Regions from separate parts of the Streptomyces sp. NPDC091280 genome, predicted to be linked through region 1. Evidence: riboswitches for the same ligand, from Rfam matches in the RefSeq annotation. Region 1 holds a riboswitch; each other region holds the start of a gene.

The links. A riboswitch is a leader RNA that binds a small molecule or an ion and turns the genes downstream of it on or off. The one in region 1 is predicted to bind cobalamin.
Region 2: linked by a shared signal. The riboswitch ahead of ACIQPR_RS29180 (prenyltransferase/squalene oxidase repeat-containing protein) and the one ahead of ACIQPR_RS32485 (cobalamin biosynthesis protein) in region 1 are both predicted to bind cobalamin.
Region 3: linked by a shared signal. The riboswitch ahead of metE (5-methyltetrahydropteroyltriglutamate--homocysteine S-methyltransferase) and the one ahead of ACIQPR_RS32485 (cobalamin biosynthesis protein) in region 1 are both predicted to bind cobalamin.
Region 4: linked by a shared signal. The riboswitch ahead of ACIQPR_RS33400 (ABC transporter substrate-binding protein) and the one ahead of ACIQPR_RS32485 (cobalamin biosynthesis protein) in region 1 are both predicted to bind cobalamin.

The regions. Positions count from the first base shown of each region.
Region 1 is NZ_JBIVUZ010000011.1:395,107-402,195, forward strand. Features, by position in the region: gene cobN (cobaltochelatase subunit CobN) at 1-58, opposite strand, end outside; gene ACIQPR_RS32480 (cobyric acid synthase) at 55-1,566, opposite strand; gene ACIQPR_RS32485 (cobalamin biosynthesis protein) at 1,563-2,504, opposite strand; cobalamin riboswitch at 2,637-2,779, opposite strand; gene ACIQPR_RS32490 (hypothetical protein) at 2,912-3,133, opposite strand; gene ACIQPR_RS32495 (anion permease) at 3,187-4,449, opposite strand; gene ACIQPR_RS32500 (class II aldolase/adducin family protein) at 4,770-5,546, shown strand; gene ACIQPR_RS32505 (alpha/beta hydrolase family protein) at 6,150-7,089, shown strand, end outside.
Region 2 is NZ_JBIVUZ010000010.1:148,363-155,451, reverse strand. Features, by position in the region: gene ACIQPR_RS29190 (CbiQ family ECF transporter T component) at 1-889, opposite strand, end outside; gene ACIQPR_RS29185 (SCO2322 family protein) at 882-1,505, opposite strand; gene ACIQPR_RS29180 (prenyltransferase/squalene oxidase repeat-containing protein) at 1,502-2,719, opposite strand; cobalamin riboswitch at 2,812-2,943, opposite strand; gene ACIQPR_RS29175 (PP2C family protein-serine/threonine phosphatase) at 3,042-4,097, opposite strand; gene ACIQPR_RS29170 (ATP-binding protein) at 4,567-6,723, shown strand; gene ACIQPR_RS29165 (nuclear transport factor 2 family protein) at 6,702-7,089, opposite strand, start outside.
Region 3 is NZ_JBIVUZ010000004.1:284,647-291,735, reverse strand. Features, by position in the region: gene ACIQPR_RS14600 (methylmalonyl-CoA mutase family protein) at 1-315, shown strand, start outside; gene scpA (methylmalonyl-CoA mutase) at 315-2,501, shown strand; gene meaB (methylmalonyl Co-A mutase-associated GTPase MeaB) at 2,498-3,481, shown strand; cobalamin riboswitch at 3,530-3,757, shown strand; gene metE (5-methyltetrahydropteroyltriglutamate--homocysteine S-methyltransferase) at 3,912-6,230, shown strand; gene ACIQPR_RS14580 (histidine phosphatase family protein) at 6,350-6,928, shown strand; gene ACIQPR_RS14575 (cytochrome P450) at 6,980-7,089, opposite strand, start outside.
Region 4 is NZ_JBIVUZ010000012.1:140,240-147,328, reverse strand. Features, by position in the region: gene ACIQPR_RS33425 (alpha-L-fucosidase) at 1-546, shown strand, start outside; gene ACIQPR_RS33420 (PASTA domain-containing protein) at 735-1,406, shown strand; gene ACIQPR_RS33415 (hypothetical protein) at 1,546-2,082, opposite strand; gene ACIQPR_RS33410 (ABC transporter ATP-binding protein) at 2,254-3,027, opposite strand; gene ACIQPR_RS33405 (FecCD family ABC transporter permease) at 3,024-4,037, opposite strand; gene ACIQPR_RS33400 (ABC transporter substrate-binding protein) at 4,034-5,083, opposite strand; cobalamin riboswitch at 5,138-5,316, opposite strand; gene ACIQPR_RS33395 (MarR family transcriptional regulator) at 5,509-6,360, opposite strand; gene ACIQPR_RS33390 (helix-turn-helix domain-containing protein) at 6,544-7,089, opposite strand, start outside.

The sequences.
Region 1 (7,089 bases):
AGGCACGGGCCGCCAGCAGATCCGTGTCGGCGGTCGACAACAACAACACTGTGCTCATGCGGGCGCTCCCGGTGGAATGAAAGGCAGTCCTTGTGGCGCGCCGGACTCGATGAGCCGCCACAGCGCGTCCGTGTCCGCGTGCTGTTCGATGAGGTCGCCGAGCCGGTCGAGCTGCTCCTCGCGCAGCCCGGCGAACGAGGTGTCGGCGGCCGGCACGAACCGGCGCCCCGCGGCGGCGGCCACCTCGCGCAGGAAGGCCCGCCGGAACCCGTCCGACTCCAGCGAGCCGTGCCAGTGGGTGCCCCAGGTCTGACCGACCCGGCAGCCGTCCAAGAAGGCGTCCCCGCCGGTGACTTCGGCGACCCCGTGATGAATCTCGTATCCCTCGACCCGCTCCCCGAGTGCCCTCCCCTCCGGCCGGGTAAGGATCTTCTCGGGGGCGAACCGGACCCTTAGGGGCAATACCCCGAGACCGTCGACCTGCCCCCGCCGGCTCTCGACCTCGTCGTCGATGTGCTCGCCGAGGATCTGGAAGCCGCCGCAGATGCCGAGGACGGGCCGGTGCTCGGCGGCCCGGCGGACGATCGCGTCCGCGAGGCCGCGCTCCCGCAGCCACTCCAGCGCCTTCACCGTGCCCCGGGTCCCCGGGATCACGACGAGATCGGCGTCGGCCAACTCCTCGGGCCGGTCCACGAACCGCACGAGCACGCCCGGTTCGGCGGCCAGCGCGTCCACGTCGGTGAAGTTGGACATGAGGGGGATCGCGCAGACCGCGACCCGCAGCACGTCCGCGCCGACCGGCGGCGCGGTGCTGGACTCGCGGACGGTCCCGCGCAGCGAGATCCGGAGCCCGTCCTCCTCGTCGATCCCGAGCCCGTGCCGGAACGGCAGCACACCGTACGTACGCCGCCCGGTGAGACCGCGCAGCATCTCCAACCCCGGCTCCAGGAGCGAGACATCGCCCCGGAACTTGTTGACGAGGAACCCGGCGACGAGCGCCTGGTCCTCGGGGGAGAGCAGCGCGACGGTCCCGAAGAAGGAGGCGAAGACACCGCCGCGGTCGATGTCCCCGACGACCAGTACGGGGAGTCCGGCGTTCCGGGCGATCCCCATGTTGACGATGTCGGTCCGGCGCAGATTGATCTCGGCCGGACTGCCGGCCCCCTCACAGATCACCGCGTCATACGTGCCCCGCAACTCGGCCAGGCAGTCCAGCACGGTGCCGAGCAGCGCCTCCTGCCGGCCACCGTGGTAGCCGCGCGCGCTCATCTCGCCCACGGGCTTCCCCATGAGCACGACCTGACTGCTGCGGTCGCCGCCCGGCTTGAGGAGGACCGGGTTCATCTGCGCGGTCGGCTCGATCCGGCAGGCCTGCGCCTGCATGGCCTGCGCCCGGCCGATCTCGGCACCCTCGCGCGTCACGAACGAATTCAGCGACATGTTCTGCGCCTTGAACGGCGCGACCTTCACGCCCTGCCGCACCAGCCACCGGCAGATCCCGGCGGTGACGACGCTCTTCCCGGCGTCCGAGGTGGTGCCCGCGACCAACAGCCCGCCGCCGCTCATGACTTGGGTCCCTTCAGCAGCAGCCGCCCGGCGACACTGACCCCGAGCGCGAGCCAGCCGACGCGCCGGGACAGCCGTACGGCTCGGTCGATGTCCGCCACGGCGACGGCCCGGCCGGCGCCGTTGAGCACGGGCCGGTGCTCGACCCGGCCGCCGTAGGAGAGCGTGCCGCCCAGCCGTACGCCGAGGGCGCCCGCGAAGGAGGCCTCCACGGGACCGGCGTTGGGGCTCGGGTGCCGGCGGGCGTCGGTGCGCCAGGCGCGTACCGCTCCGCGCGGGTCGTCGCCCGCGAGCGTCGCGAGGACGGCGGTGAGGCGGGCGCCGGGCCAGCCGGCCACGTCGTCGAGACGGGCCGAAGCCCAGCCGTAGCGGCGGTACTTGGCCGACTTGTGCCCGACCATGGCGTCCAGGGTGTTCACGGCCCGGAAGCCGAGCAGACCCGGGACACCCGCGACACCGCCCCACACCAGGGCGCCCACCACCGCGTCGGAGGTGTTCTCGGCCACGGACTCGACTACGGCGCGGGCGATCCCGTCCGCGTCGAGGGCCTGCGGGTCGCGCCCGCACAGGTGCGGGAGCCGGGCGCGGGCGGCCTCGATGTCACCGGCCTCCAGCGCCCGGCCGACGATCCCGGCCTCGCGCGCGAGGGAGGTCCCGCCGACGACCGCCCAGGTGGCGGCGGCGGTGAGGGCGGCAGAGGCCGTACGGGACGGTCGTAGGGCCGAAGTGGCCACGGTGGCGAGGGAGACGGCGCCGCCCACGCACACGGCGGTGTGCAGGGCGCCCCAGCCTCGGTGGTCGCGCCACAGCAGCTGTTCCACGGCACCGGCGGCGCGGCCGAACGCGGCGACCGGATGACCGCGGCGGGGATCGCCGAGCAGATGGTCACCGAGGAGGCCGGCGGCGGCGCCGTACGCGAAGACGCGATCGGCACGCATCGGCTCAGCCGGTCGCTACGGTCGCCGAGTCGGACACTGGGGCGGTCGCTGGGGCGTTCGCTGAGCTGGTACGGGACCTCGAACGGCAGCCGAGCATGGCGATATGTCCTCACTCAGGGTGTCCACGCCCTGGTTCGACGAGACCGGCGGTGAGAGTTCCTGGCTCCCGGGGTTGTCTACCCCGGTGACAGTGGCGGGACCGCGCCGGATTCGCACCGGCTTCCTCTCCTGCCGCCGTACATGGCCCCGGCAGTCCACCACGGGGTTGGAAGGGGCGTCAACTTGCCGTTGACCTGCGGGGGAGGAGTGTGCTGAGGCCCACACGCGGGGCGTCGGAGGGGCCACGCGCACGTGGGGTGCGGGACGGTGTCCGTCCCGCACCCCACGTGGGTCCAACTGGCGGCCGGTCAGGCCACGATGATGTAGATCCCGTACGCCACCGCCGCCACGCAGGCCGCGAAGCAGGCGTACGCGCCGGTCAGGGCGAGGGTCGCGGAGTCGCCCTGGGCGGTGGCCCGTTCGCGGCGCGAGAGGGCGGTGATGCCGAGGGTGAAGACGGCCACGAGGGCCACGGTGACCACGAGGCTGACGCCGAAGACGGAGCCGAGGGCTGCCCAGTCGATGTCCATGCTGATTCGTTCCTTCTGGTTCCTGCTGGTTCCTGCCGACGGGGTTCGAGGACTCAGACCGCGGCGGCCGGCGGGGTGGCCGTGTCGGGCGCCGCGGAGGCGGGGGCGGGGCTCACGGGCGGCGAGGGGATCGTCGCGGTGAGGCCCTCGGAGAGGGCGACGGACGGGGGCGGGGTGACGGCGGCGATGGCCGCGGTGACCACACCGGCCGGCTCCTCGAACTCGTTGACGTTCGAGGCGTCGACCACCTGGCGGCGGGAGAGCAGCCAGATGCCGGCGCTGGAGGCGACCAGGAAGACGGCCACCAACGCGGTGCCCCAGTCGCCGAGGTCGGTCACGGACTCGGCGAGCGCGCCGACCAGCGCGGCGGCCGGCAGCGTCAGACCCCAGGCGACGAACATCCGGGTGGCGGTCGACCAGCGGACGACACCGCCCTTGCGGCCGAGGCCCGCGCCCATCACGGAGCCGGAGACGGCGTGCGTGGTGGAGAGCGAGAAGCCGATGTGCGAGGAGGCCAGGATGACCGCGGCGGCACTGGTCTGGGCGGCGAAGCCCTGCTGGGGCCGGAGGTCGGTCAGGCCCTTGCCCATCGTGCGGATGATGCGCCAGCCGCCGATGTAGGTGCCCATCGCGATGGCGAGGCCCGCGGAGAGGATGACCCAGGTGGGCGGGTCCGAGTCGGGGGCGATGGAACCGCCGGCGATCAGCGCGAGGGTGATGATGCCCATCGTCTTCTGCGCGTCGTTCGTGCCGTGGGCCAGTGAGACCAGGCCGGCCGAGGCGATCTGGCCGACGCGAAAGCCCTTGTCGGCGGCCTTGCCGTCCGCGCCGCGGCTCAGCGCGTACGAGAACCTGGTGGCGAGCATCGCCGCGACACCCGCGACGATCGGGGCGGCCACCGCGGGCAGCAGCACCTTGGTGACCAGGACGTCGCCGTGGACCGCGCCGGTCCCGGCGGAGGCGATGGTGGCGCCGATCAGACCGCCCATCAGGGCGTGCGAGGAACTGGACGGCAGGCCGACGAGCCAGGTCACCAGGTTCCAGAGGATCGCGCCGACCAGGGCGGCGAAGATGACCTCGGGACGGATGCCGCTCTCGTCGACAAGACCCTTGGAGATCGTGTTGGCGACCTCCACGGAGAGAAACGCGCCCACCAGGTTGAGGGTGGCCGACATGGCCACCGCGACCTTGGGCTTGAGCGCACCGGTCGAGATGGTGGTGGCCATCGCGTTGGCGGTGTCGTGGAAACCGTTCGTGAAATCGAACGCGAGTGCGGTGACCACCACAATCGCGAGAATCAGCGAGAAGCTTTCCATTTACCCAGGCAATCGTTCGAGGTCATTGGCGCGTTGACCGTAGGCAACCTGGATGAACGGAAGATGAACTAAGGGGGTCTCTGGGGTGTCTGTACGGGCCGGTAACTCCGGGGTGGGCTTCTTTGGCGGTCTGCTTGGGTTGCTGGCCTTGTGCTTGGTCGGGTTGTGGTGGCCGCGCTTTCCGTCGTGCGGGTTGTATGCGATGCGGAGTGCGTGAATGGGTGCTGGTTGCCCATATGTACCTGTTTGGGTGCGCGGCTTCCGGCCTGAAGTGCTCCAGTCCGAGCGCGTGTTGAGGAACCGGCTGGCAGGATCACGGCATGGCTGAGCGGCGGCGGGACGAGCGGGGCGGGCAGGGCGAGCGGGGAGGGCGGGGAGACCGAGGCGAGCGGGGCGGTCTGGAGGGAGTGGAGTCCGTGGAGGCTGTGGGGGAGCCGTGGCGCAGGCGGGTGCGCCCCGAGGAGGCGAGCGCCTGGGACGAACTCGTCGTCACGGCCCGCCGGACGGTCACCGACGGCCTGGTGGTCGGCACCTCCGGGAACGTCTCGGCGCGCGTCGGCGACATCGTCCTGGTCACCCCGTCGGGCGTCCCCTACGACCGGCTGACGTCCGACGACACGGTCGGTGTCGACCTCGACGGCCGACAGGTCCTCGGCACCCTGCTCCCGACGAGCGAACTGCCCATGCATCTCGCCGTGTACCGCGACACCGACGCCCGCGCGGTCGTCCACACCCACGCCGTCCACGCGACGGCCGTCTCGACCCTCGTCCCCGAACTCCCCTCCATCCACTACATGTCCGGCGCCCTCGGCGGCCCGGTCAGGGTCGCCGCGTACGCGACCTACGGCACGGAGGAGCTGGCCGAGAACATGCTCCGTGCCCTCACCGACCGCTCCGCCTGCCTCCTCCAGAACCACGGCACGATCGCCTACGGCACCTCCCTGGACCAGGCCTACGACCGCACGGCCCAGCTGGAGTGGATGTGCCGCCTGTGGCTGACGGCGTCGTCGGTACCCGGGCTGTCGCCGACGCTGCTGTCGGGGGAGCAGGTGGCGGAGGCGGGGAAGCGGTTGCGGGGGTATGGGCAGCGGGGGTGAGCGGGGTGCGTGGGGTGCGTGGGGTCGAGAGGGCCGGCGGGGTGAGCGAGGGGAGGGCCCGAGGGCTGGCGGGGAAGGGCTGGCGGGGATGCTCACCGGGGCGGTGGCGCTGAGGTCGGTCGAGGGGAGGGCTGACCGGGTTGGGCTTCGGTTTGCTGGCGGGACTGGCGGGACCGCTAGTGCTGGCGGGGGCGATCGAACCGGGGCGGTTCGCGGGGCTGGCGGTGTCGGCAGGGCTGACCGGGGCGGGCCTTCGGCTGGCTGGCGGGACTGGCGGGGGCGACCGAACCAGGAAGGCTCCCGGGACTGGCGGGGCCAGCGGCACTGACAGGGCTGGCGGGATCCGCCGAACCGGGAAGGGCTCACGGGGCTGGCAGGACTGCCCCGGCTGACAGGGCGGCCAGGGCCGGCAGGACTGACAGGGCGGCCGGCGCCGCCCAAACCGCCCGACGGCCCCCCACCGCACCTTCCCCCCACCGCACCTTCCCCCCCACTGCACCCTCCCCACGCCGACTCTCCCCACGCCCGCTCTCCCCGGCCTCCGGCCCACCCCCGTGCCTCCTCCGGCTGGCCGGTGGCCGGGTCCGCCGGGACACTGGAGCGGTGCGCACAGTCAAAGCGACGGCCGCGGCCGTCTCCGTGGCCCTCGCGGCCGGTGCGGTGGGCGTCGCCGCCGGCCGCTACGCCAGCGACGCCGCGCTGAAGGCACCGCCCGGCCGTCCGCTGCCGACCGAACCCCGGCTCACGGTGCACGCCACCGCCGCCGGGCAGATCACCCTCACCCGGGACCTGGCCTCCCTGCGGCCGGGTGTCTACGGCCTCGCCGGTGACGGCTCCCACGCGGTCGTCGGCCCAGTCGTCGACAGCGCGGCCCCCTCCGCCGACACCGTCGTACGCCGGCTGGAGCGCGTCACCCACGGCACCCTGCACCCCCGCGACAAGGTGTGGCTCACCCCCAACCTCCACATCGGCGACCCGAGCGCCGCCCTCGGCCTCGACCACGCCGACATCGACATCCCCGGCGAACTCGGCTCCCTGCCCGCGTGGTTCGTACCCGGAGCGCGCAGTACCTGGGTGATCGCGGTGCACGGCCTGGGCACCACCCGCGAACTCGCCCTGAACGTCATGGAGTTCCTGCACCGACACCGCTTCCCGGTGCTCGCCCTCGCCTACCGCGGCGACCTCGGCGCGCCCCGCAACCCCGACGGCCTGGGCCACCTCGGCGAGACCGAGTGGCGCGACCTGGACGCCGCGATCCGCTACGCCGTGCGCTACGGCGCCGAGCACGTCGTCCTGTACGGCTGGTCCACCGGCGCCACCATGGCGCTGCGCGCCGCCGCCCACTCCGGGATGCGCGACCGCGTCTCGGGCCTGGTGCTGGACTCGCCGGTGCTGGACTGGGAGACGACGCTCCGCGCGCTGGCCACCGCCCGGCACACTCCGGGCGCGCTGCTGCCGCTCGCGGTCCGCGCCGCGCAGGGCCGCACGGGTCTGCACGGCGACCGCATCGCCGAGGCGGCCGACCCCGCCCGGCTCACCGTCC
Region 2 (7,089 bases), on a different contig from region 1:
GCCGGTCCCACGGGTCGGGGCGGTAGCGGGTGCGCAGCGTACGACGGCCGCCGAGCCGCAGCCCCGCCGCCGCGGCGAGGACTCCGGCGAGCAGCAACGGCAGCCCGTAGCCGCCACCTTCGGCCGTGAGCAGTCCGTACGTCCCCGCGCACACCCCGAGCAGCCCGCCCAGCGTGAGGGCGCTCGTCGTGCGCCGTACGGAGGCGGGCACCTGTGCGCTGCGGCCGTAACCGCGCGCGTCCATCGCGGCGGCCAGGGCGACCGAGCGCTCCAACGCACCCTCCAGGACCGGGAGTCCGACCTGGAGCAGGCCGCGCGGGCCGCGGTCGGGACGGCCACGGAGGCGGCGGGCGGCGCGCAGCCGGCGGACGTCGGCGACGAGGTTCGGGGCGAAGGTGAGCGCCACGACCACCGCGACACCGGTCTCGTACAGGGCGCCCGGCAGGGACTTCAGGAGCCGTGCCGGGTTCGCCAGGGCGTTCGCCGCGCCGACGCAGACGAGCAGCGCGGCCAGTCTCAGACCGTCGTAGAACGCGAAGGCCAGGCCCTCGGCGGTGACCTCGCCGCCCAGGCGGATGCCCTGCGCCCAGTGGGGGAGCGGGACTTCGGGGAGCGTGAGGAGGGTGTGGGTGCCGGGGACGGGCGAGCCGAGGGCTGTCGCGAAGAACAGGCGGACGAGGAGGACGGCCAGGGCGAGTTTCGCGAAGGCGGCGTAGGAGCGGGACCAGGGGGCGGAGGTGCGGTGCGTCGCCACGACGTAGGCCGTGACCGTGATCAGGAGGGTGAGGAGGAGGGGGTTGGTGGTGCGGGTGGCGGCGGTGGCGAGCCCCAGGGACCAGGTCCACCAGGCGCCCGGGTGGATGGAGTCGGGCCCGCTCCGCTCACGCATGTCCGCGCCTGCGGGCCTGCCACACCGCCGCCGCGGCCAGCAGCGCGATGACCGCCGCGCTCGCCGTCAGACCCAGCGCGTGGTCCTCGTGGTGTGCCGGGGTGGTCTGTTCCCCGCAGCCCTGGTCCGGGTAGCCGTCGATCGCGCACAGCAGGGCGTTCGGGTCGTAGCGCAGCGGCTTCGCGACCGCCGCGAGCGCCTCTGCCGTCGTGGCGTCGGGGGAGACGGTGGCGCAGGCGGTACGGCGGGCGGGCGGGGTCTCCTCGGAGGGCGCGTCGGACGCCGTGCCGAAGTCGATGACGAGAGCGACGCGCTTCTTCCCGTCCACGGCCGGGGATTTGGCGCAGATCGACGTGAAGTCGACTGCCGGGCCCCGGGGTTGCCGCGCGTCGGCCGAGTCCTCGCTCACCGCGAAGCGGAAGCCCTGCACGTCCCCGTCGGCGGGACGGCTGGTGGCGGGGCCCTGGGTGGCGTACGTCCAGTGGGTGCCGGTGCGGTCCCAGAACGACCAGTAGCGGTAACCGGCCGCCTGGGCGGGGGAGTTGGCGGCGACGGCGAGCACGAGCGCGGTGAGCAGGAGGACGGGGACGCGGACGGGGGAGGGGCGGCGGGTCACTGCTGCCGCCCACGCCCGCGGCCACGGACGAACAGCACGGCACCGGCCGCGGCCACGACCAGGAGAGCGCCGCCGACCGCCCAAGCGACCTCCGAGGAACCATCGTTGCCGTCGGAGGCCGCCCTGACCTCCGGGCCGGTCGCGTTCAGCAGGGAGACGAGGTCCTGGCCGCCGAAGTCGTGGACGTCGGCGCCCTTCGCGGTGGTCGCCACGAACACGAGCTGCGCGTAGGCGGCCGGACCTCCCCGCGCGGCCCACGCCTTCGCGTGGGTCTCCAGCCAGCGCAGCGGCTTCGCGGCCTGGTCGTGCAGGCCGAGCGACGACAGCGCGACGACCGCGTCGGCCGTGTTGCCGTAGTCGGGCTGCGGCTCGGCGCCCGGGAGGGCCGTGGTGAGGTGGCCGTCCTTGGCCAGGGCCCGGGTGAGCCAGCGGGCGCCGTTGCGGCTCAGCGTCGTCCCGGAGGCGCCGGAGTCCGGCCGCGCGCAGTCCGCGGGGGCCCCGGCGTCGTCCCGCCGGCTCCCGGCGAGCGACTGGCCGGCCAGGCCGAGCACGGCGGCGGCCGTCGCGTCCGCGTTGGCGACCAGCCCGCCCTTCTTGTCCGGCTGGTAGGCGAAGGCGCCCGCGTCCGTACCGCCGTCGCAGGGCAGCGCCAGCTTCCGGAGAGCGTCGTAGGGGGACTTCCCGTCCTTCCGGACGTTCGGCACGGTCACTCCGGCGGCGCCGAGCGCGTCCATGACGACGCCGGTGGAGTTCGCGTCACTGGCACCGCCGGGGGAGTATCCCCAGCCGCCGTCCGGGTTCTCGACGGACTTCAGCCAGGCGACGGCCCTGGCCACCCGCGCGTCGTGGGAACCGGCCAGCGCCGCGAGGGCCTGTACGGCGGCGGCCGTGCTGTTCGTGTCGACCACGACCTTGGCGTCGCACGCCTTGCCGGGGTCGGCCCGGAACGCCGCGAAGGCCCCGTCGGCGCACTGCTGCCCGGCCAGCCACGCCACCGCGCTGTCGGCGGGCCGCACACCCACCGCGTCCTGCGCGAGCAGGGCCAGGGACTGACGCCACACGCCGTCGTAGGTGGGGTCGGAGGTGCCGTAGAGCCCGGCGGGTATCGCGACGGAGGGCGACGGGGACGGACCGGCGGCGGCGACGGGTGTCGCGGCGCTCACGGTGACGGTGATGCCGACGGCCAGGGCCGCGGCGCTGCGGCGGACGTTCATGATCGGCGGATGCCTTCCCCTACGGGGAGCAGGGCAGCACGGGAACACCCCCGGGCGGCTCGGCTCCGTATTCCTCGACGGCGCGTGCGAGCCGGTCACGTACCGTACGGGGCGGTCCGGCTCACCGGCCCCGGAGGGACGGATCACGGTTGCGGGTCAGCGCCGGAATTGCACCGGCTTTCCCCCGTACGGGTGTGATGACGACCCGGTCACTCTACGGGGAACCTGGGTGTCGGCTGTGGGGAGGGGGTGCCCGGCCGCGGTCGTGCGGTCACCAGGCCGGCCGGAGCCGGTCGACGGCCGGTCCGGTCCGGAACCGGTCTCAGACCCGGACCGGCGCCCCCGCCCCGACCCCCGTCGGCTGGCACAGGACCAGTGCCAGGTCGTCGGTGGGCGGTCCGCCGGTGTGGGCGAGCAGGCGTTCGTACAGGGCGTGCAGTGCCGCGTCCGGTGTCGGTTCGCTCAGCGCCGTCGCGCACTCGGTGAGCAGGGCGAACGGGGTGCCGTCGAGGGCGCGGGACTCGGTGAGGCCGTCCGTGTAGAGGAGGAGGCGGTCGCCGGGCTGGAGACGGACCCGGTACTGCTGCGGGTCCGGGCACAGTCCCAACGGCAGTGCCGGGACCCGGGGTTCGAGGAGTTCCAGGCGCTGCCCGGAGCGCAGGGGCGCCGGATGGCCGCAGTTGACGAGCCGCACCTCGCCGGGACCGAACTCGGCCAGCACCGCCGTGACGAAGTCCTCCGGACCGAGACCGGGCGCCAGCCGGGCGTCCAGCGCCTTCGCCAGGGTCGTCAAGTCCGGTGCCGTAGAGGCGAGTTCACGGAACCCGACGAGTGTGTCGGCGGCCGTCCGCAGCGCGTCGAGCCCGTGCCCGCGCGCGTCCCCGACCAGCACCCGCAGACCGTACGGCGTCACCGCGAGGTCGTACAGGTCGCCGCCGACGGAGGACTCGGGGTGCGCGCAGTGGTAGCGGGTGCTGACCTGGGTGCCGGAGAGGGTGCGGGAGACGGGCCGCAGGATCGCCTCCTGGGTGATCCGGGCCACCTCCCGCGCCTCCGCGAGCCGCGCCCGCAGCCGGCCGTGCCGCCGTGCCGCGTACACACCGCACGCGCAGCCGACCAGCAGCGCGCCCCAGCGGACGGCGAACCCGGCGTTCAGCTGCGCGTCCGAGCCGAGGCCCGCCGCCAGCGCGAGCAGCACCGTCCAGCAGCAGACCAGGAGGGTCCGGCGGGCGCCCAGGAAGGTGGCGGCCATCAGCGGGCCGAGCGCCAGCAGCGGCAGGACCGGCTGCACCCGGCCGATCAGCAGGCCCGGCGTGGCCGCCAGCAGACAGCCGGCCGGTGCGACGAGCAAGCGACCGCCCCCGTTCATCGTGTTCATGCCTCTCGCGTCTTCATGTCCCTCATGTCCCCATGTCCCCCGCGTTCACGTCATGACGATCGCGGAATTCGCGGCTCCGTACCTGCCGCACGGGGGAGTTGACCGGCCCTCGATCACAAGTCGTCCGACCGGGACGACGAATGATCGAAAAGGGTGGCCGTTCCGGTGGCCTCAGGGCTTTTCCGGACAGCCGTGGGCGCGGTTCCCGGACCCGCGCACGCCGTCGCCGACGTACGGACACACTGGCCTCGTGCCGGACAGGACCGACCGGGGGAACCCGCGCGACGCCGACAGCCATGGGAGCGATGGGAGCGATGGGAGTCATGCGAGCCATGGGGACCATGGGAACGACAGGAGCCATGGAAGCCACGGAAGCCATGGGGACCACCATGCGGGCCATGGGAATCTGCCGCCGGAGACGCCGGGTTTCGTCGGGCGGCGCGTCGAACTCGACCGGCTGCGGGCCGCGTTGGACCCGGACACCGGGTCTGCCCGGCCGGTCAGTGTCGTCGGGGTCGGCGGCGTCGGCAAGACCCGGCTCGCGCTGCGTGCGGCGGCGCGGGTCCGGGACGCGTATCCCGACGGGGTGTGGCTGACCGAGCTGTCCCCCCTGCGCACCTCCGGACTCGTGGATCTCGCCGTCATGGAGACTCTCCGGCTCGTCGACCAGTCCACCCGGCCGGTGATCGACGTCATCGCCGAATGGGCCCACGGCAGAAGGCTGTTGCTCGTCCTCGACTCCTGCGAACACGTCCTCGCGGACTGCGCCAGATTCACCGCCGCGCTCCGCTCCCGCCTGCCCGGACTGCGCCTCCTGCTCACCAGCAGGGAACGGCTCGCACTGCCCGGCGAGGACGTCCTGCGCCTCCCGCCGCTGCCCGTGGACGACCGCCCCGGCGCCCCCACCGGACCAGGCGCCGGTGACGCCGTGGAACTGTTCGCCGAGCGCGCCGCAGCCGCCGGACGCCCGCTGCCCGCCGACGATCCGGCCGTCCGCGCGACCGCCGTGGCCGTCTGCCGCCGCCTCGACGGCATCCCGCTGGCCCTCGAACTGGCCGCCGCCCGCCTGACCGAGCTGACCCTCGACCAGCTCCACACCCGCCTCGACCAGCTCCACACCCGCCTCGACCAGCTCCACGCCGGCCTCGGCGAACGCCTGCCCGTCCCCCCGCCCTTACCGTCCTTACCGGACCCGTCCGCCTTACCGTCATCGCCGGACCCGTCCGCGCCGCCCGTCCCCCCGCTCTCGTCCTCGCCCCTCGACCTGCTGGTCTCCGCCCCGGGCGAACGCCCGCCCCGCCACCAGACCCTGCGCACCGCCATCGGCTGGAGCCACGAACTGTGCGCCCCGCTCGAACGGCTGCTGTGGGCGCGGCTGTCCGTCTTCAGCGGCGGCTTCTGCCTGGAGGCCGTACGGCAGGTCTGCGCGGGCGGGCCGCTGCCGCAGGAGCGGATCGCCGGGCTGCTGGACCGGCTCGTGGCCCAGTCCATCGTGCTGCCCGACCCCGTCATCTCGGCCCGCTTCCGGATGCTCGACACCGTCCGCGAGTACGGCGCCGACTGGCTGCACGCCCTCGGTGAGGAACACGCCGTACGACGGCGCCACCGCGACCACTACGCCCGCCTCGCCCGCGAGGGCTGCGCCGAGTGGAACACCGGACGGCAGGTCGCCTGGTGCGAGCGCGTGCTGACCGAACACGCCAATCTGCGTGCCGCGGTCGACTGCGCGCTCGCCGAGCCGGCCGGCGAACGGTGGTACGCGGCCGTGGAGATGGCCGGCCACGTCGGCTTCCTGTGGCGGCACTGCGGCTACCTCCGCGAGGCCCAGCACTGCCTGGACCAGGCCCTCGCCACCGACTCGCCGCCCGGCCCCGGCCGCACCCTCGCCGTGTGGTCGCGCGGCGCGGTCGCCATCCTCCAGGGGGACCAGGAGGCGGCGGCCAACTGGGCGGTGCGCTGCGCCGACGCGGCCCGCGAACAGGGCTCCCCGGTCGCCCAGGTCGCCGCCGTCTACCTCAGGGGCGGCCACCTGGCCCTCACCGGACGGCAGGCCGAGGCGATCGACGTCCTCGCCGCCGCGCCCCAACTCCCCGTCCAGGACGACGGGTTCGGCGCCGCCCAGTTGCAGGCGCGGCTCGCACTGTCCCTCGCGCACGTGCTGCGCGGCGAGTTCGAGCGCGGCCGTGCGGTCGCCGACGAGGTGCGCACGGTCGGCCGTGAACAGGGCGAGTACTGGTGCGGGGCCTTCGCCGACTACCTGATCGCCCAGGCGGACCTGGCGCGCGGCGACCTGCCGGCGGCCGTGCTCGGCGCCCGCACCTCGGTCGCCGGTCACGCCCTGCTGCACAACACCGTCGGCGCCGCCATGTCCCTCGACCTGCTGGCCGCCGCCGTCGTCGCCGCGGGCGACGCCCACCGCGCGGCCCGCCTCCTCGGCATCGGCACCCGCCTGTGGGAACTCACCGGCCGTGCCCAGATGGACTCCCCGGACCTGATCGCCACCCGCCGCACCTGCGAACTCCGCGTCCGCGCCCACCTCGGCGACACCGCCTACACGACCGGCTACCGGGCGGGCCTGGCGATGTCCTACGACGAGGGGATCAGCTATGCGACGAGCCGCCGTTGACGCGGGGTCGGCCCGCCGAACGGCAGGAACAGGGTCCGGGTGGCGATCAGCCAACTCCCCTCCACCCGGCGGAAGGTGTCCTCGTAGTGCCCGACCTGGACCGGTGGTCCGGCGGGCACCTGGCCGCCGTGATGGCCGTCGATCCGGTACGTCGTGAAGTACGCCGTCGAGATCGCCGAGCCGGGGGAGGTGAGGGTGACCAGGACGTTCGACATCAGGCGCCGCGAGAGCCGGTCGGCGGGCCGGGCGCCGAAGTACGTCCGCAGCGCCTGCCGCCCCTCGATCAGCCGGTTCCCCTCCGGCCACTCCCAACTGCCGTCCTCGGTGAACAGTTCGGCGACGGAGGACGGTTCGCCGAGATCGAGC
Region 3 (7,089 bases), on a different contig from region 1:
GCGCTCGGCCCGGCCGCCGCGCACACCGCCCGGCTCACCTTCGCGTCGAACCTGTTCCAGGCGGGCGGCATCGAGCCGGTCACCTCGGGCGGCTTCGCCGACAGCGGCGCCACCGAGGCCTGCCTGTGTTCGAGCGACGCGCTGTACGAGGAGCAGGCGGCCGACGTCGCGAGGGAGTTGAGGTCGGCCGGGGCCGGGCACGTGTTCCTCGCGGGCCGGCCCGGGCAGTATCCCGGTGTCGACGCCTATGTCTTCGCGGGCTGTGACGCGGTAGCCGTTCTGTCCGCCACCCTCGACCGCATGGGAGTGTCCTGATGGCAGCGAAGGGGCGTATCCCCGACTTCTCGGGGATCGAGCTGGGGGCCCCGGCCGCCGCAGCCGGACCCGACGAATGGCGTGACGCCGTCAAGAAGGCGGCGGGCGGCGACGACCTCCTGTGGGAGACCCCGGAGGGCATCGCGGTCAAACCGCTGTACACGGGGCAGGACCTGGAGGGCCTGGACTTCCTGGCCACCTATCCGGGCATCGCGCCGTATCTGCGCGGCCCGTACCCGACGATGTACGTCAACCAGCCCTGGACGATCCGGCAGTACGCGGGCTTCTCCACGGCCGAGGAGTCCAACGCGTTCTACCGGCGCAACCTGGCGGCCGGTCAGAAGGGCCTGTCGGTCGCCTTCGACCTGCCCACGCACCGGGGTTACGACAGCGACCACCCGCGGGTGACCGGTGACGTCGGCATGGCGGGCGTGGCGATCGACTCGATCTACGACATGCGCCAGCTCTTCGACGGCATCCCGCTGGACCGGATGACCGTGTCGATGACGATGAACGGCGCGGTGCTGCCCGTGCTCGCCCTCTACATCGTGGCGGCGGAGGAACAGGGCGTACCGCCCGAGAAGCTGGCCGGGACCATCCAGAACGACATCCTCAAGGAGTTCATGGTCCGCAACACCTACATCTATCCGCCGAAGCCGTCGATGCGGATCATCTCCGACATCTTCGCCTTCACCTCGCAGCGGATGCCCCGCTACAACTCGATCTCCATCTCCGGCTACCACATCCAGGAGGCGGGCGCGACGGCCGACCTGGAGCTGGCGTACACCCTCGCGGACGGTGTCGAGTACATCCGGGCGGGCCGGGCGGCGGGGATGGACGTGGACGCGTTCGCGCCCCGGCTGTCGTTCTTCTGGGCGATCGGCATGAACTTCTTCATGGAGATCGCGAAGCTGCGGGCGGCCCGGCTGCTGTGGGCCAAGCTGGTCCGGCAGTTCGACCCGCAGAACGCCAAGTCCCTCTCCCTGCGCACCCATTCGCAGACCTCGGGCTGGTCGCTGACCGCGCAGGACGTGTTCAACAACGTGACGCGTACGGCGGTGGAGGCGATGGCGGCCACGCAGGGCCACACGCAGTCGCTGCACACCAACGCCCTGGACGAGGCGCTCGCCCTGCCGACCGACTTCTCGGCCCGTATCGCCCGCAACACCCAGCTCCTCATCCAGCAGGAGTCCGGCACCACCCGGGTCATCGACCCGTGGGGCGGCAGCGCGTATGTCGAGAAGCTGACCTACGACCTCGCGCGCCGGGCCTGGCAGCACATCGAGGAGGTCGAGGCGGCGGGCGGTATGGCCAAGGCGATCGACGCGGGCATCCCCAAGCTCCGCATCGAGGAGGCCGCGGCCCGCACCCAGGCGCGTATCGACTCCGGGCGCCAGCCGGTCATCGGCGTCAACAAGTACCGGGTGGAGACCGACGAGGAGATCGACGTCCTCAAGGTCGACAACTCCTCCGTGCGCACCCAGCAGATCGAGAAACTGCGGCGGTTGCGCGCCGAGCGCGACGAACAGGCCACCCAGGACGCGCTGCACGCGCTGACCCGGGCCGCCGAGGGCACCGGCAACCTGCTGGAGCTGGCGGTGGACGCGGCCCGCGCGAAGGCCACGGTCGGTGAGATCTCCGACGCGCTGGAGAAGGTGTACGGGCGCCACGCCAGCCAGATCCGTACGATCTCCGGTGTGTACCGCACCGAAGCCGGCGAGTCCCCGTCCGTCGAACGCACCCGCGCCCTGGTGGCCGAGTTCGAGGAGGCCGAGGGCCGCCGCCCGCGCATCCTGGTCGCCAAGATGGGCCAGGACGGCCACGACCGCGGCCAGAAGGTGATCGCGACCGCCTTCGCCGACCTCGGCTTCGACGTCGACGTCGGCCCCCTCTTCCAGACCCCCGGCGAGGTGGCCCGGCAGGCCGTCGAGGCGGACGTGCACGTCGTCGGGGTGTCCTCGCTGGCCGCCGGACACCTCACGCTCGTACCGGCGCTGAAGGAGTCGCTCGCCGAGGAGGGCCGCGAGGACATCATGATCGTGGTCGGCGGGGTGATCCCGCCGCAGGACGTGCCCACGCTCCTGGAGATGGGCGCGGCGGCCGTGTTCCCGCCCGGGACGGTGATCCCGGACGCGGCCTACGACCTGGTCGAGCGGCTGGCCACCGACCTCGGGCACACCCCGTGATCGATGTCGACACCTATGTGAAGGGCGTGCTCGACGGCAAGCGGGCCCTGGTGGCCCGCGCCATCACCCTCGTCGAGTCGACCAGGCCCCAACACCGCGTCATGGCACAGGAGTTGCTGACCGAGCTGCTGCCGCACAGCGGCAAGGCGCGGCGGATCGGCATCAGCGGGGTGCCGGGCGTCGGCAAGTCGACGTTCATCGACGCCTTCGGCACGCTGCTCACCTCGCTCGGGTTCCGGGTCGCGGTCCTCGCCGTGGACCCGTCCTCGACCCGGACGGGCGGCTCGATCCTCGGCGACAAGACCCGCATGGAGCGGCTGGCCGTGGACCCGGCGGCCTTCGTCCGCCCCTCCCCCACCGCGGGCACGCTCGGCGGCGTCGCGAAGGCGACCCGGGAGTCGATCGTGGTCATGGAGGCGGCGGGCTACGACGTCGTCCTGGTCGAGACGGTGGGCGTCGGCCAGTCCGAGACGGCCGTGGCCAACATGGTCGACTCCTTCCTGCTGTTGACCCTGGCCCGCACGGGCGACCAGTTGCAGGGCATCAAGAAGGGCGTCCTGGAACTGGCGGACGTCATCGCCGTCAACAAGGCGGACGGCCCGCACGAGCGCGACGCGCGGGGCGCGGCACGGGAGTTGGCGGGCGCGCTGCGGCTGATGCACCCCGCCGACGCCGCCTGGACCCCACCGGTGCTGAGTTGCAGCGCCCGCGAGGGCACCGGCCTGGACACGGTGTGGGAGCGCCTGGAACAGCACCGGTCGCTGCTGGACTCCACGGGCCGGCTGGCCGCCAAACGCCGTGCGCAGCAGGTGGACTGGACGTGGACGATGGTCCGCGACGAGCTGCTGGGCAGGCTGCACGCCGATCCGGCGGTGCGGGCGCTGGCGCCGGATCTCGAACGCCGGGTGCGGGAAGGCGAGTTGACGGCGACCGTGGCGGCGGAGGAGATCCTGCGGGCCTTCGGATCCGGGTCCGGCTGAGCGGCCGGCCGACGGCCCGAAGATCGACGTATCCGCCCCGCACCCTCTAGGCTGGTGCACGCAGCTGGTTCGCCCCGTCCGCCAGGCGGGATGCGTCGTAAGAGGGAACCCGGTGGGAATCCGGGACTGCCCCGCAGCGGTGAGTGGGAACGACCGCCGTCATAAGCACTGGACCCGAACAGACCGGGCCTGGGAAGCGACGGCCAGTAGGTGTCCTCCGGTTTCCGGAGGGCGGGCCCGCGAGTCCGAAGACCTGCCCGTTGCCCGTACGCGACCTGTTCGCGCGCGGACATCCCGGTGACCTCGTGGGCGGGTCGGCGAACACACCGGACGGACGGTCACCCGACCGCCGCCGTCCGGTCCGTCATCCCTTCGCGCCCTCGTCCCGTCGTCCGGGATCTCAGGGATTCATCTCGCGAAGGAGATCTCCGTGACCACCAAGACCGCAGCCGCGGCAGCACGCGCCACCGTGTACGGCTACCCCCGCCAGGGCCCGGACCGGGAACTGAAGAAGGCGATCGAGGGCTACTGGAAGGGCCGCGTCGACGCCGACACCCTCCGGGCCACCGCCGCCGGACTGCGCCGCGCCACCTGGCGGCAGCTGGCCGAGGCCGGCCTCCACGAAGTGCCGACCGGCGACTTCTCGTACTACGACCATGTCCTGGACACCAGCGTCATGGTCGGCGCGATCCCCGCCCGCCTCCGTGCCGCCGTCGAACTCGACGCGCTGGACGGGTACTTCGCGATGGCGCGCGGCACGCAGGACGTGGCGCCGCTGGAGATGACGAAGTGGTTCGACACCAACTACCACTACCTGGTGCCCGAGTTGGGGCCGGACACGGTGTTCACCGCCGACTCCGGCAAGCAGGTCGGCGAGTTCCGTGAGGCGCTCGCGCTGGGGCTCACGGCCCGCCCGGTCCTCGTCGGCCCGGTCACCTATCTGCTGCTCGCCAAGCCCGCGCCCGACGCGCCCGCCGACTTCGAGCCGCTGACCCTGCTGGACCGGCTGCTGCCCGTGTACGCCGAGGTGCTGGCGGATCTGCGGGCGGCGGGCGCGGAGTGGGCGCAGCTCGACGAGCCCGCGCTCGTGCAGGACCGCACCCCGGCCGAACTGAACGCCGCCGAGCGCGCCTACCGCGACCTCGGCGCGCTCACCGACCGCCCGAAGCTGCTGGTCGCCTCCTACTTCGACCGGCTCGGCGACGCCTTGCCGGTCCTGGCGAAGGCTCCGGTGGAGGGGCTGGCGCTGGACTTCACCGGGGCCGGGGCCGCCAACCTGGACGCCCTGGCCGCGGTGGGCGGGCTGCCCGGGAAGCGGCTGGTCGCCGGAGTGGTCGACGGCCGCAACATCTGGGTCAACGACCTCACCAAGTCCCTTGCCGTACTGGGCACGTTGCTCGGTCTCGCCGACCGGGTCGACGTGGCCGCCTCCTGCTCCCTGCTGCACGTCCCGCTCGACGCCGCCGCCGAGCGGGACATCGAGCCGCAGCTCCTGCGCTGGCTTGCGTTCGCGCGGCAGAAGACGCGGGAGATCGTCACCCTCGCCCAGGGCCTGGCCCGGGGCACCGGCACGATCTCCGCCCAACTGGCCGCGAACCGCGCCGACCTGGCCTCCCGCGCGGGCTCCCCGATCACCCGGGACCCCGCCGTACGGGCCCGTGCCGCCGCCGTCACCGAGGCCGACGCCCGCCGCTCGCAGCCGTACGGCGAGCGGACCACCGCCCAGCGGGCGCGGCTCGGTCTGCCCCTGCTGCCGACCACCACGATCGGCTCCTTCCCGCAGACCGCCGAACTGCGCACCGCCCGCGCCGACTTGAGGGCGAACCGGATCGACACGGCCGGGTACGAGGAGCGCATCAGGGCGGAGATCGGCGAGGTGGTCTCCTTCCAGGAGAAGACCGGCCTCGACGTCCTGGTGCACGGCGAGCCCGAACGCAACGACATGGTCCAGTACTTCGCCGAGCAGCTCACCGGCTACCTCGCCACCCGGCACGGCTGGGTCCAGTCCTACGGCACCCGTTACGTCCGGCCGCCGATCCTGGCCGGTGACATCTCCCGCCCCGAGCCGATGACGGTCCGCTGGACGACGTACGCCCAGTCGCTCACCGCGCGCCCGGTCAAGGGCATGCTCACCGGGCCGGTCACCATGCTCGCCTGGTCCTTCGTGCGCGACGACCAGCCGCTCGGCGACACCGCCCGGCAGGTCGCCCTCGCCCTGCGCGACGAGGTGAACGACCTTGAGGCGGCCGGGACTTCGGTCATCCAGGTCGACGAACCGGCACTACGCGAGACCCTTCCGCTGCGGGCGGCGGACCGGGAGGCGTATCTCGCGTGGGCGACGGAGGCGTTCCGGCTGACCACCGCCGGGGTCCGGCCGGACACCCAGATCCACACCCACATGTGCTACGCCGAGTTCGGCGACATCGTGCGGGCCATCGACGACCTCGACGCCGACGTCATCAGTCTGGAGGCGGCCCGCTCCCACATGCAGGTGGCGCGCGAGCTGGCCGGGCACGGCTATCCGCGCGAGGCGGGACCCGGCGTGTACGACATCCACTCGCCGCGCGTGCCCGGCGCGGACGAGGCGGCGGCCCTGCTGCGCAAGGGACTTGAGGCCATCGCGCCGGAGCGGCTGTGGGTCAATCCCGACTGCGGGCTGAAGACCCGCGGCTGGCCCGAGACCCGCGCGTCGCTGGAGAACCTGGTCACGGCGGCCCGTACGGTCCGGGAGGAACTGGCGGGTTCCTGACCCGAGGGACGAACGGGGCGGGGTCGGCCGGGGGAACCCTCCCGGTCGGCCCCGCCCCGCAGGGCAGCGCAGGGGGGGACGATGGCCGTACCCCCTGTCCGGAGAACTGGAGCGAGCGAGTGACCAGCCGCATCACCTTGATCACACCGGCGTCGAACCGGTCCCTGCGGGAGGCCCGCTTCGACGACGGCAGTCCGCTCGACCCGAGTGGCCGCACCCGCGCCGAGGCGTCCGCCAGCCGGCTCGGGGCGGCCGACCGGGTGCTGGTCTCCCCCACCGCGCGCTGTCTGGAGACGGCCGCCGCCCTCGGTCTCTCGGCCGTCCCGGAACCGGCGGCGGCCGGTCTCGACATGGGCCGCTGGCGGGGTCTGACCCTGGACGAGGTGATGGCGCGGGAACCGGACGCGGTGATGTCCTGGCTCACCGACCCGGACGCGGTGCCCCACGGCGGGGAGCCGGTGCGGGCGCTGTGCGAGCGGGCGGCCGGATGGCTGGCGGCCTCGGCGGCGGTCGAGGGGCGGACCCTCGCGGTGGTGGAGCAGGAGTTCGTACGGGCCCTGGCGGTCACGGTCCTCGACGCGCCCGGACCCGCCTTCTGGCGGCTCGACGTACCGCCGCTGACCGCGACCGAGCTCAGCGGACGCTCCGGGCGATGGAACCTGCGGCTCGGGCGGGAGCTGGAGTCCGAGGGCCGCTGACGCGGGGAGCGGGGTCTCCGCCGTGGCCACCGGGGCCGGGGCGCGCGCCGCTCACCACCTCAGGTGCAGTTCGTAGGGGGAACGGTGGATCATCGTGGGCCGCATGACCACCGGACGGTCCGCCGCGAGCCGCAGACCGGGCAGTCGGCGCGTCAACTCCT
Region 4 (7,089 bases), on a different contig from region 1:
GGCCACCAGGTCATCGGCTACTCCGGCGACGACTTCACCGGCACCGCCTGGACCTTCACCGCCGACAACGCCGACCTCAGGACCACCGGCAACAACGACAAGGTGACGTCCCTCAAGGTGCAGTTCGACCCGGCCGCGTACTTCAAGATCCTCAACGTCACGGACGGCCTGGCCCTGGACAGCGGCGGCAGCGTCTCCTCCGGCTCCAACCTCAAGCAGTGGACCTGGGACGGCAGCACCAACCTCCAGTGGCAGGCGGTCGAAGTCGGCGGCGGCTACTACAAGTTGGTCAACCGCACCAACGGCATGGTGGCCGACGGCTGGGGCGCCACCTCCGACGGCTCCGCCGCCCGCCAGGCCGCCTGGAACGGCGGAACCAACCAGCAGTGGCTGATCACCCACCGCGGCGACGGCCGCCACTCCGTCGCCAACCGCACCACGGGCCTGGTCCTGGACGGCGGCGGCAACGTGTCCTCCGGCTCGGTCACCAAGCAGTGGACCTACGGCACCAGCACCAACCTGCTGTGGACGTTCACCGCCCTCTGACCTTCACGGAGCCAGTCCCTGCCAACCTCCGGACACTCCCTCGCTCCCACCCGGTCCGCTCAGCGGATCCGTGGGTGACAGCCGGATGACGGTGCATCAGTCTGGCCATCGGTCGCCGACGGCCACCGGCCGCTCGGTATGCAGAGAGCAAGCATCCAGGGGGAGTTATGAGAGAAGCCTCGAAACCGGTGCGTCGCCACCTACGCGCGGGAGTGACTGCCGGGCTGCGGAGGTGGGCGGTCGGCGTAGCACGCTCGCCCAAGGCGGTGGTGCTGGTCGTCGCGGCGCTGGTGGCCACCGCGTTCGCGGTGACACCCGCCTACGCGGACGATCCCGGACTGAACTGCGCGGCCACCGCGACCGCCACGATATCCGTGACACCCAACCCCGTGACCTTCGGCCGTACCGCCTTGGTGCAGTGGAGCGCGGACTGCGTCGCCAACACCCCCGAAGATGTCCTTCAGATCACCGGTCCGGGCTTCAACCCGACGACCACGGTCTTCCCGGTCGGCGGCGGATCGCAGTCGGTGCTCATCACCCAGACCGGCACCGTCAGTTGGGGCGTCACGGTGATCGACACATCGTCGGACACCGGATTCAGCCGTGGGCTGGCCTCCGTGTCGGCCTCGGTCACGGGTGTGACGACCGTGCCCAACCTCTCGGGCGACACGCAGGTGGAGGCCGGACAGGCGCTCTCGGCCGCCGGATACGTGCTCGGCGCCGTCGGCAGTGTCGTCGACTGCGACAACGTCAACAGGGTGAGTTCACAGAGTCCGCACGCGGGCACCGTGCTGCTCCCGGGATCCTCGGTCTCGATCAAGATCGGCAAGAAGCCCGCACCGCCTGCCCAGTGCGAGTGATCCCGTCCGTCCGCACCTGTTCGCTCCGCCTTCGTGCCGGGACCTCTTCCTGCGGTCCCGGCACGTCCGGCCATGGTTTGAGGGGTCGTGGCCGACGGGACACTCAGGTCCGGTCTTGACGCCACCGTGAACCCCGCGGTCAGGTGGTGCGGTCGAGGACCGGCGCGGGCCGCGTGCCCGAGGGGGCCTCGTGTTCGACCATGCGGCTGCGGACGAAGATCGTGGCCAGCCGTGTCACCACCTCGGTGAGCGCCATCAGGACGAACGCCGCGACCCAAGCCTGCCCGGTGGTGATGTCGTGCGTGACGCTGAAGCGGGCCACGTCGTCGGCGCCGCCGTGGTCGGTCCACACCTGGAATCCCATCCGGGCGCCCATGCCCAGCACCCACAGCGCCGCCGACACCGCGCCCGCCTTGATGAACAGGTCTCCGCCCACGCTGCGGATCCGGGTGTAGACACCGCCCGCGATGCCGAGCACCGCACCGGCGGCGACCAGCGCGCCGATCAGCACCAGGTCGTTGCCCGCGGTGGGCACGGAGCGCAGGTAGTGGGAGGACACGAAGGCCACGATCCCCAGCGGGATCAGGTAGGACATGCGGTCGAGGCGCCCCTCGCGCAGCTGGCGGAAGACGATCAGGACGAGCGCGATGTCGGTGATCCAGTCCGTTGTGTTCATGTCCTCAAGCGTGCTGTCCGCGGCCCTCTCACACCTGGACCCATGGGTGGAACTGAGGGTGGAGATCCCGGCGCGACGAACGTGGACCGACACGTGCGGTTCGGTGCTCGGGAGGATCGGAGAAACACCTCACCGGTCTCTTCCTCCGAGTGTGCTCCGCTCCACGGGGGCTCAGTGCGGCTGCGCCGGGCGCAGGAAGCGGATCACGGGGTGGCAGGGGTCGTGGGTGACCTCGGCGTGGACGCCGTAGACCTGTTCGATGAGGGTCGGTGTGAGGACCTCGGCCGGGGTGCCCTCCGCGACCGCGTGGCCGTCGCGGAGAACGAGCAGGCGGTCGCAGTACATCGCGGCGAGGTTGAGGTCGTGCAGGGCGATCACGGCGGTGACCGGGAGGCCGGCGATCAGCTCCAGGAGGTCCAACTGGTGCTGGATGTCGAGGTGGTTGGTGGGTTCGTCGAGGAGGAGTTCGCGGGGTTGCTGTGCGAGGGCGCGGGCGATCTGGGTGCGCTGGCGTTCGCCGCCGGAGAGTGTGTGCCAGGACTGGTCGGCGCGGTCGGTCAGGCCGGTGCGCGCGAGGGCCTCGGTGACGGCCTCCGTGTCGGCCGTCGTGGCGGGTGTCCAGGCGCGGCGGTGTGGGATGCGGCCGAGGGCGACGACGTCGCGGACGGTCAGTTCGGTCTGGGTGTCGGCGTGCTGTTCGACGGTGGCGATCCGGCGGGCGGTGGCCCTGCGGCCGATCTCGGTGAGCGGGCGCCCGTCCAGGGTCACGACTCCGGCGGTGGGGGCGAGGACTCCGGCCAGAAGTCTCAACAGGGTTGATTTTCCTGAGCCGTTGGGACCGAGGAGGCCGACGGTCTCGCCGGGACGGAGGGTGAGCGTGACGTCGTCGACGACGACCTTGTCGCCCAGGCGCCGTACGACGCCGTCCGCGTGCAGGCTGATCATGTTCTGCTCCGTCCTCGGTAGAGCACGGCCACGAACGCCGGTACGCCGATCAGGGACGTGACCACGCCCACCGGAACCTCCTGGGGGTCGAGGACGGTACGGGCCAGGGTGTCCACCCACACCAGGAACACGGCGCCGGTCAGGGCCGTGACGGGCAGGAGGCGGGCGTGTCCGGCCCCGGTCAGCGCGCGGGTGGCGTGCGGCAGGACCAGGCCGACGAAGCCGATCGCGCCGGCGCAGCTGACCAGGGCGGCGGTGAGCAGCGCGGTCGCGCAGAGCAGGACCAGGCGGGTACGGGCGACGTGGACGCCGAGTCCGGCGGCGGCCTCGTCGCCGAAGGCGAAGGCGTCGAGGGTACGGGAGTGGCCGAGGCAGACGGCCAGGACCGCGGCGAGGACGACCGCGCACAGCGTCACCTGGCCCCAGTCGGCGCCGGTGAGCGAGCCGAGCAGCCAGAACAGCACACCCCGGGTGGTCTCCGCGTCGGCGGAGGTCAGGACGACGAACGAGGTGAGCGCGGAGAACAGTTGCATGGCCGCGACCCCGGACAGGACGACCCGGTCGGTGCTGCCGCCGAGGGTGTGGCTGAGCAGCAGCACCAGGGCGAAGGAGAGCAGCGCGCCGAGGAAGGCGCCGGCCGACAGGGACAGCGCTCCCCCGCCCACCCCGAGGACGACCACCGCGACCGCCCCGGTGGACGCGCCGGAGGAGACCCCGAGCACGAAGGGGTCGGCGAGCGGGTTGCGCAGCAGCGACTGCATCACCGCGCCGCACACCGCGAGTCCGGCCCCGCACACGGCGGCGAGCAGGGTGCGGGGCATCCGCAGGTTCCACACGATGCCGTCCCGCAGCGGCGCCAACGTGCTCTCGCCGAAGCCGAGATGGGCCGCGACGGACGCCCACACGTCGCCGGTGGAGATGTCGGCGGGCCCGATCGTCACGGCGACGGCGGTCGAGGCGAGCAGCGCGGCCAGTCCGCCGCCGGTCAACAGGACGGTGCGGAGGCTCACTTGTCGAGCCCGAAGTCGCGCAGACCGGCCGCGACCTTCTCGATCCCCTCGATGGTGCGAATGGACGGGTTCATCGCCTGCCCGCTCAGCAGGACGTACCGCTTCTTCTTCACGGCGGTCAGGTTCTTGGTGGCGGGGTTGGTCTCCAGGAAGCGGATCTTCGCCTTGGCGGTCTCCGCGGTCTGCTGCTTGCGGGTCAGGTCGCCGATGACGATGACGTCGGGGTCACGGTCGGCGACGGTCTCCCAGCCGATCTGGGGCCACTCGTCGTGGGTGTCGGCGAACGCGTTCTTCGCGCCGACGGCTCGGGTGATGGCGCCCGGAGCGCCGCAGCAGCCGGCCAGGTAGGGCGACTGGGAGTTGGCGAACCAGTACATGAGGGACACGTCGGACGCGTGCAGCCCGGCGGTGGCCGTGCGCACCCGTTCCTTCAGTCCGGCGACCACCGTCTCACCGCGCTTCTCGACACCGAACGCCCGTGCCAGATCGCGTATTTCGCCGTACACGGCATCCAGCGTGAGGGGTGTGGAGCGCGATCCGTCGCCGCCGCTGTCGTTGTCCTTGCCCGCCGAGCAGTCGGAGGGCGAGACGTACGTCGGTACGCCGAGCTTCTCGAACTGCCCGCGGGTGGCGACGCCGCCCTTGCCGAGGGTGGAGACGAACGAGGCGGTCACGAAGTCGGGGTCGGCGTCCAGGACCTTCTCGAAGGAGGGCGCGTTGTCGGCCAGCCGGGGCACGGACGCGTTGGCCTTCTCCAGGCCCTTCATCACCGGGTCGGTCCAGGTGGCCGTACCGGCCATGCGGTCGGCGAGGCCGAGGGAGAGCAGGATCTCGGTGGTGCCCTGGTTGAGGGAGACGGCCCGCTTCGGAGCCGACGTGAGGGTGACCTTGTCACCGCAGTTGTCGATGGTGACGGGGTAACCGGCGGCGGTCTTCCCGGTGTTCGCGTCCGACTCGTCGGAGGCGCCGCAGGCGGTGAGCAGGAGGGCGGACGCGAGGAGAAGGGCCGGAGTACGAAGGAGAGCGGGGGTGCGGAGCACGGGCATGCCTCAGGGGTCGGGGCTCGTTCGCGGAGCCTGGCCTACGGACGTCCCTCCGCGCGGGGGCGCGAAGGTGCCAGCAGGTCTTCGGACTCGGGTTCGTCCGGACGGGACGCCTTCCCGGTCTCCCAGTGGCGTGGTGTGCCCCGCCCGTCCCCCTCACCGCTGCGCGTCAGTTCCGGGTTCGCACCGGATTCCCTGGCCTCGGATGTGGCTCGACTGGCCCGATGAGGCTATCAAGATCGGCGTACGGCCGGTCCGTGCGATCGGTCACGGGGCGCGCTCGGCACATGGGGAATCCGTGGGTCGTCCCGTTCGCCTCCGGGCGCCCCACCACCGGACCACCCGTCACCGCGTAGGCCAGACGGAGCGGTCACAGCCCGGCTGAGTCTCTCCCCGAAGGCTTCACCGGACGCGAAAATGCCTGCGGGTCACTGCGAGCCTGCGGCCACCACGGCAGCCGTGATGGGTTCGAGCGCGGCGATCAGTTCGGTGAGTTCGGCCTCCGACAGGGCCTCGTACGGTGGGGTGGCGAGTTCGTCGGTCAGGGCTTCCACGCGCCGCTTGGTCTCGCGGCCCGCGTCGGTGAACCTGCCTTCGATGTCGACGAGCCCGCGCTCGCGCAGGCCGTCCATGACCGCGGCCAGTCGCTCTTTCGGCAGGTGATGGACGCGCCCGAACGACTCCGGCGGATGGATGCCCATGTCCAGCGCGGACAGCACATGGGCCTCCGTGCCGCCGATGCCCGCACCGACGAGAGCGGCGATGTGCCCGTCGCCGCGGTGCTCGCGCAGCATGGTCGCGGAATGCCACAGCCGGGCGACCGGGTCGCCCGGCACCGGGAGGCTGCGCATCCCGGCGTACATCACCCGGCCGACCATGGGCGCGTTGGTCGCGGCCTTGGTGGTCAGGTCAGCGGCGCGTACCAGGCCCGGGGAGTCGGCCAGTTCGTCACCGAGGATCCGCCGCAGTGAGGCCGCACTGCCCCGCTCGCGCGCGGCGAGGGACGCCTCGGGCGGAATCGTCTCCCAGGCACTCGGGATGTGCCGCGCGACCTCTCCGTCGGCGAAGTTGTAGAAGGCCGCGTGCACGACCTGTGCCGGCACCCGCCCCAGCGGTGCGGCACGGCTGGCGAAGTAGCCGTCCCAGTAGGTGCGGTGGCCGAGCGCGGCCAGTTCGTCGTTGCACTCGTCGGCGAAGAAGGTGACCAGGCAGATCGGCTCCAAGAGCTCGAACATGCGGCGGGCGATGTGGGTCATCGAATGCGGGCGCGTCTTGCTCATCGGTCTCTCCCTCTGCCAGGCGTGCCTGCTTTGACGGTCCGGCACACCGAAACTCATCGGCGTGCCGTGGACCCGCCCGTCGGTCACAGCCCGGCGATCCGGTACTCCGCCACGGTCGAATATGGGCAACGCCCTCTCCGCGCACGGCAGTTGACCTGGTTCCGGTCGGCGGGGCGGGCGCGGTCACTCCGGCGCGTGGTCGCCGAACGCGGTGACGGACAGGAAGCGGATGGGCAGGGTCACCAACTCCTGGGGGCCGTGGGGCCCTTCGCCGTCGAGTTGGAGGGCGTCGCCGGGGCGCAGGGTGTAGTCCGCCTCTCCGTGGCCGTAGACCATCTCGCCCTCCAGCATGTACAGGAGTTCGGTGCCGGGGTGCTGGAAGAGAGGGAAGACCTCACTCCGTTCGGTGAGTGTGACGAGGACGGCTTCCATCCGCTTGTGCGGTCCGCGCAGGGCGCCGAGCAGTTCGTAGAGATGTCCGACCCGGCTGCCCCGGCGCACGATGCGGGCGCCTTGCCCGGCCGGGACGAAGACGGCCTCGCGGTCGGCGTCGACGCCTCGGAAGAGCGCGGTGACGGGGATGCCGAGGCCGGTGGCGAGGCGGCCGAGCGTGGTGAGGCTACAGGAGGTCTGCGCGTTCTCGATCTTCGAGAGCATGGCCTTGGAGAGGCCGACACGGGCCGCGGTCTCGGCGATGGACAGGCCTGCGGCGGTGCGGTACTCCCTGAC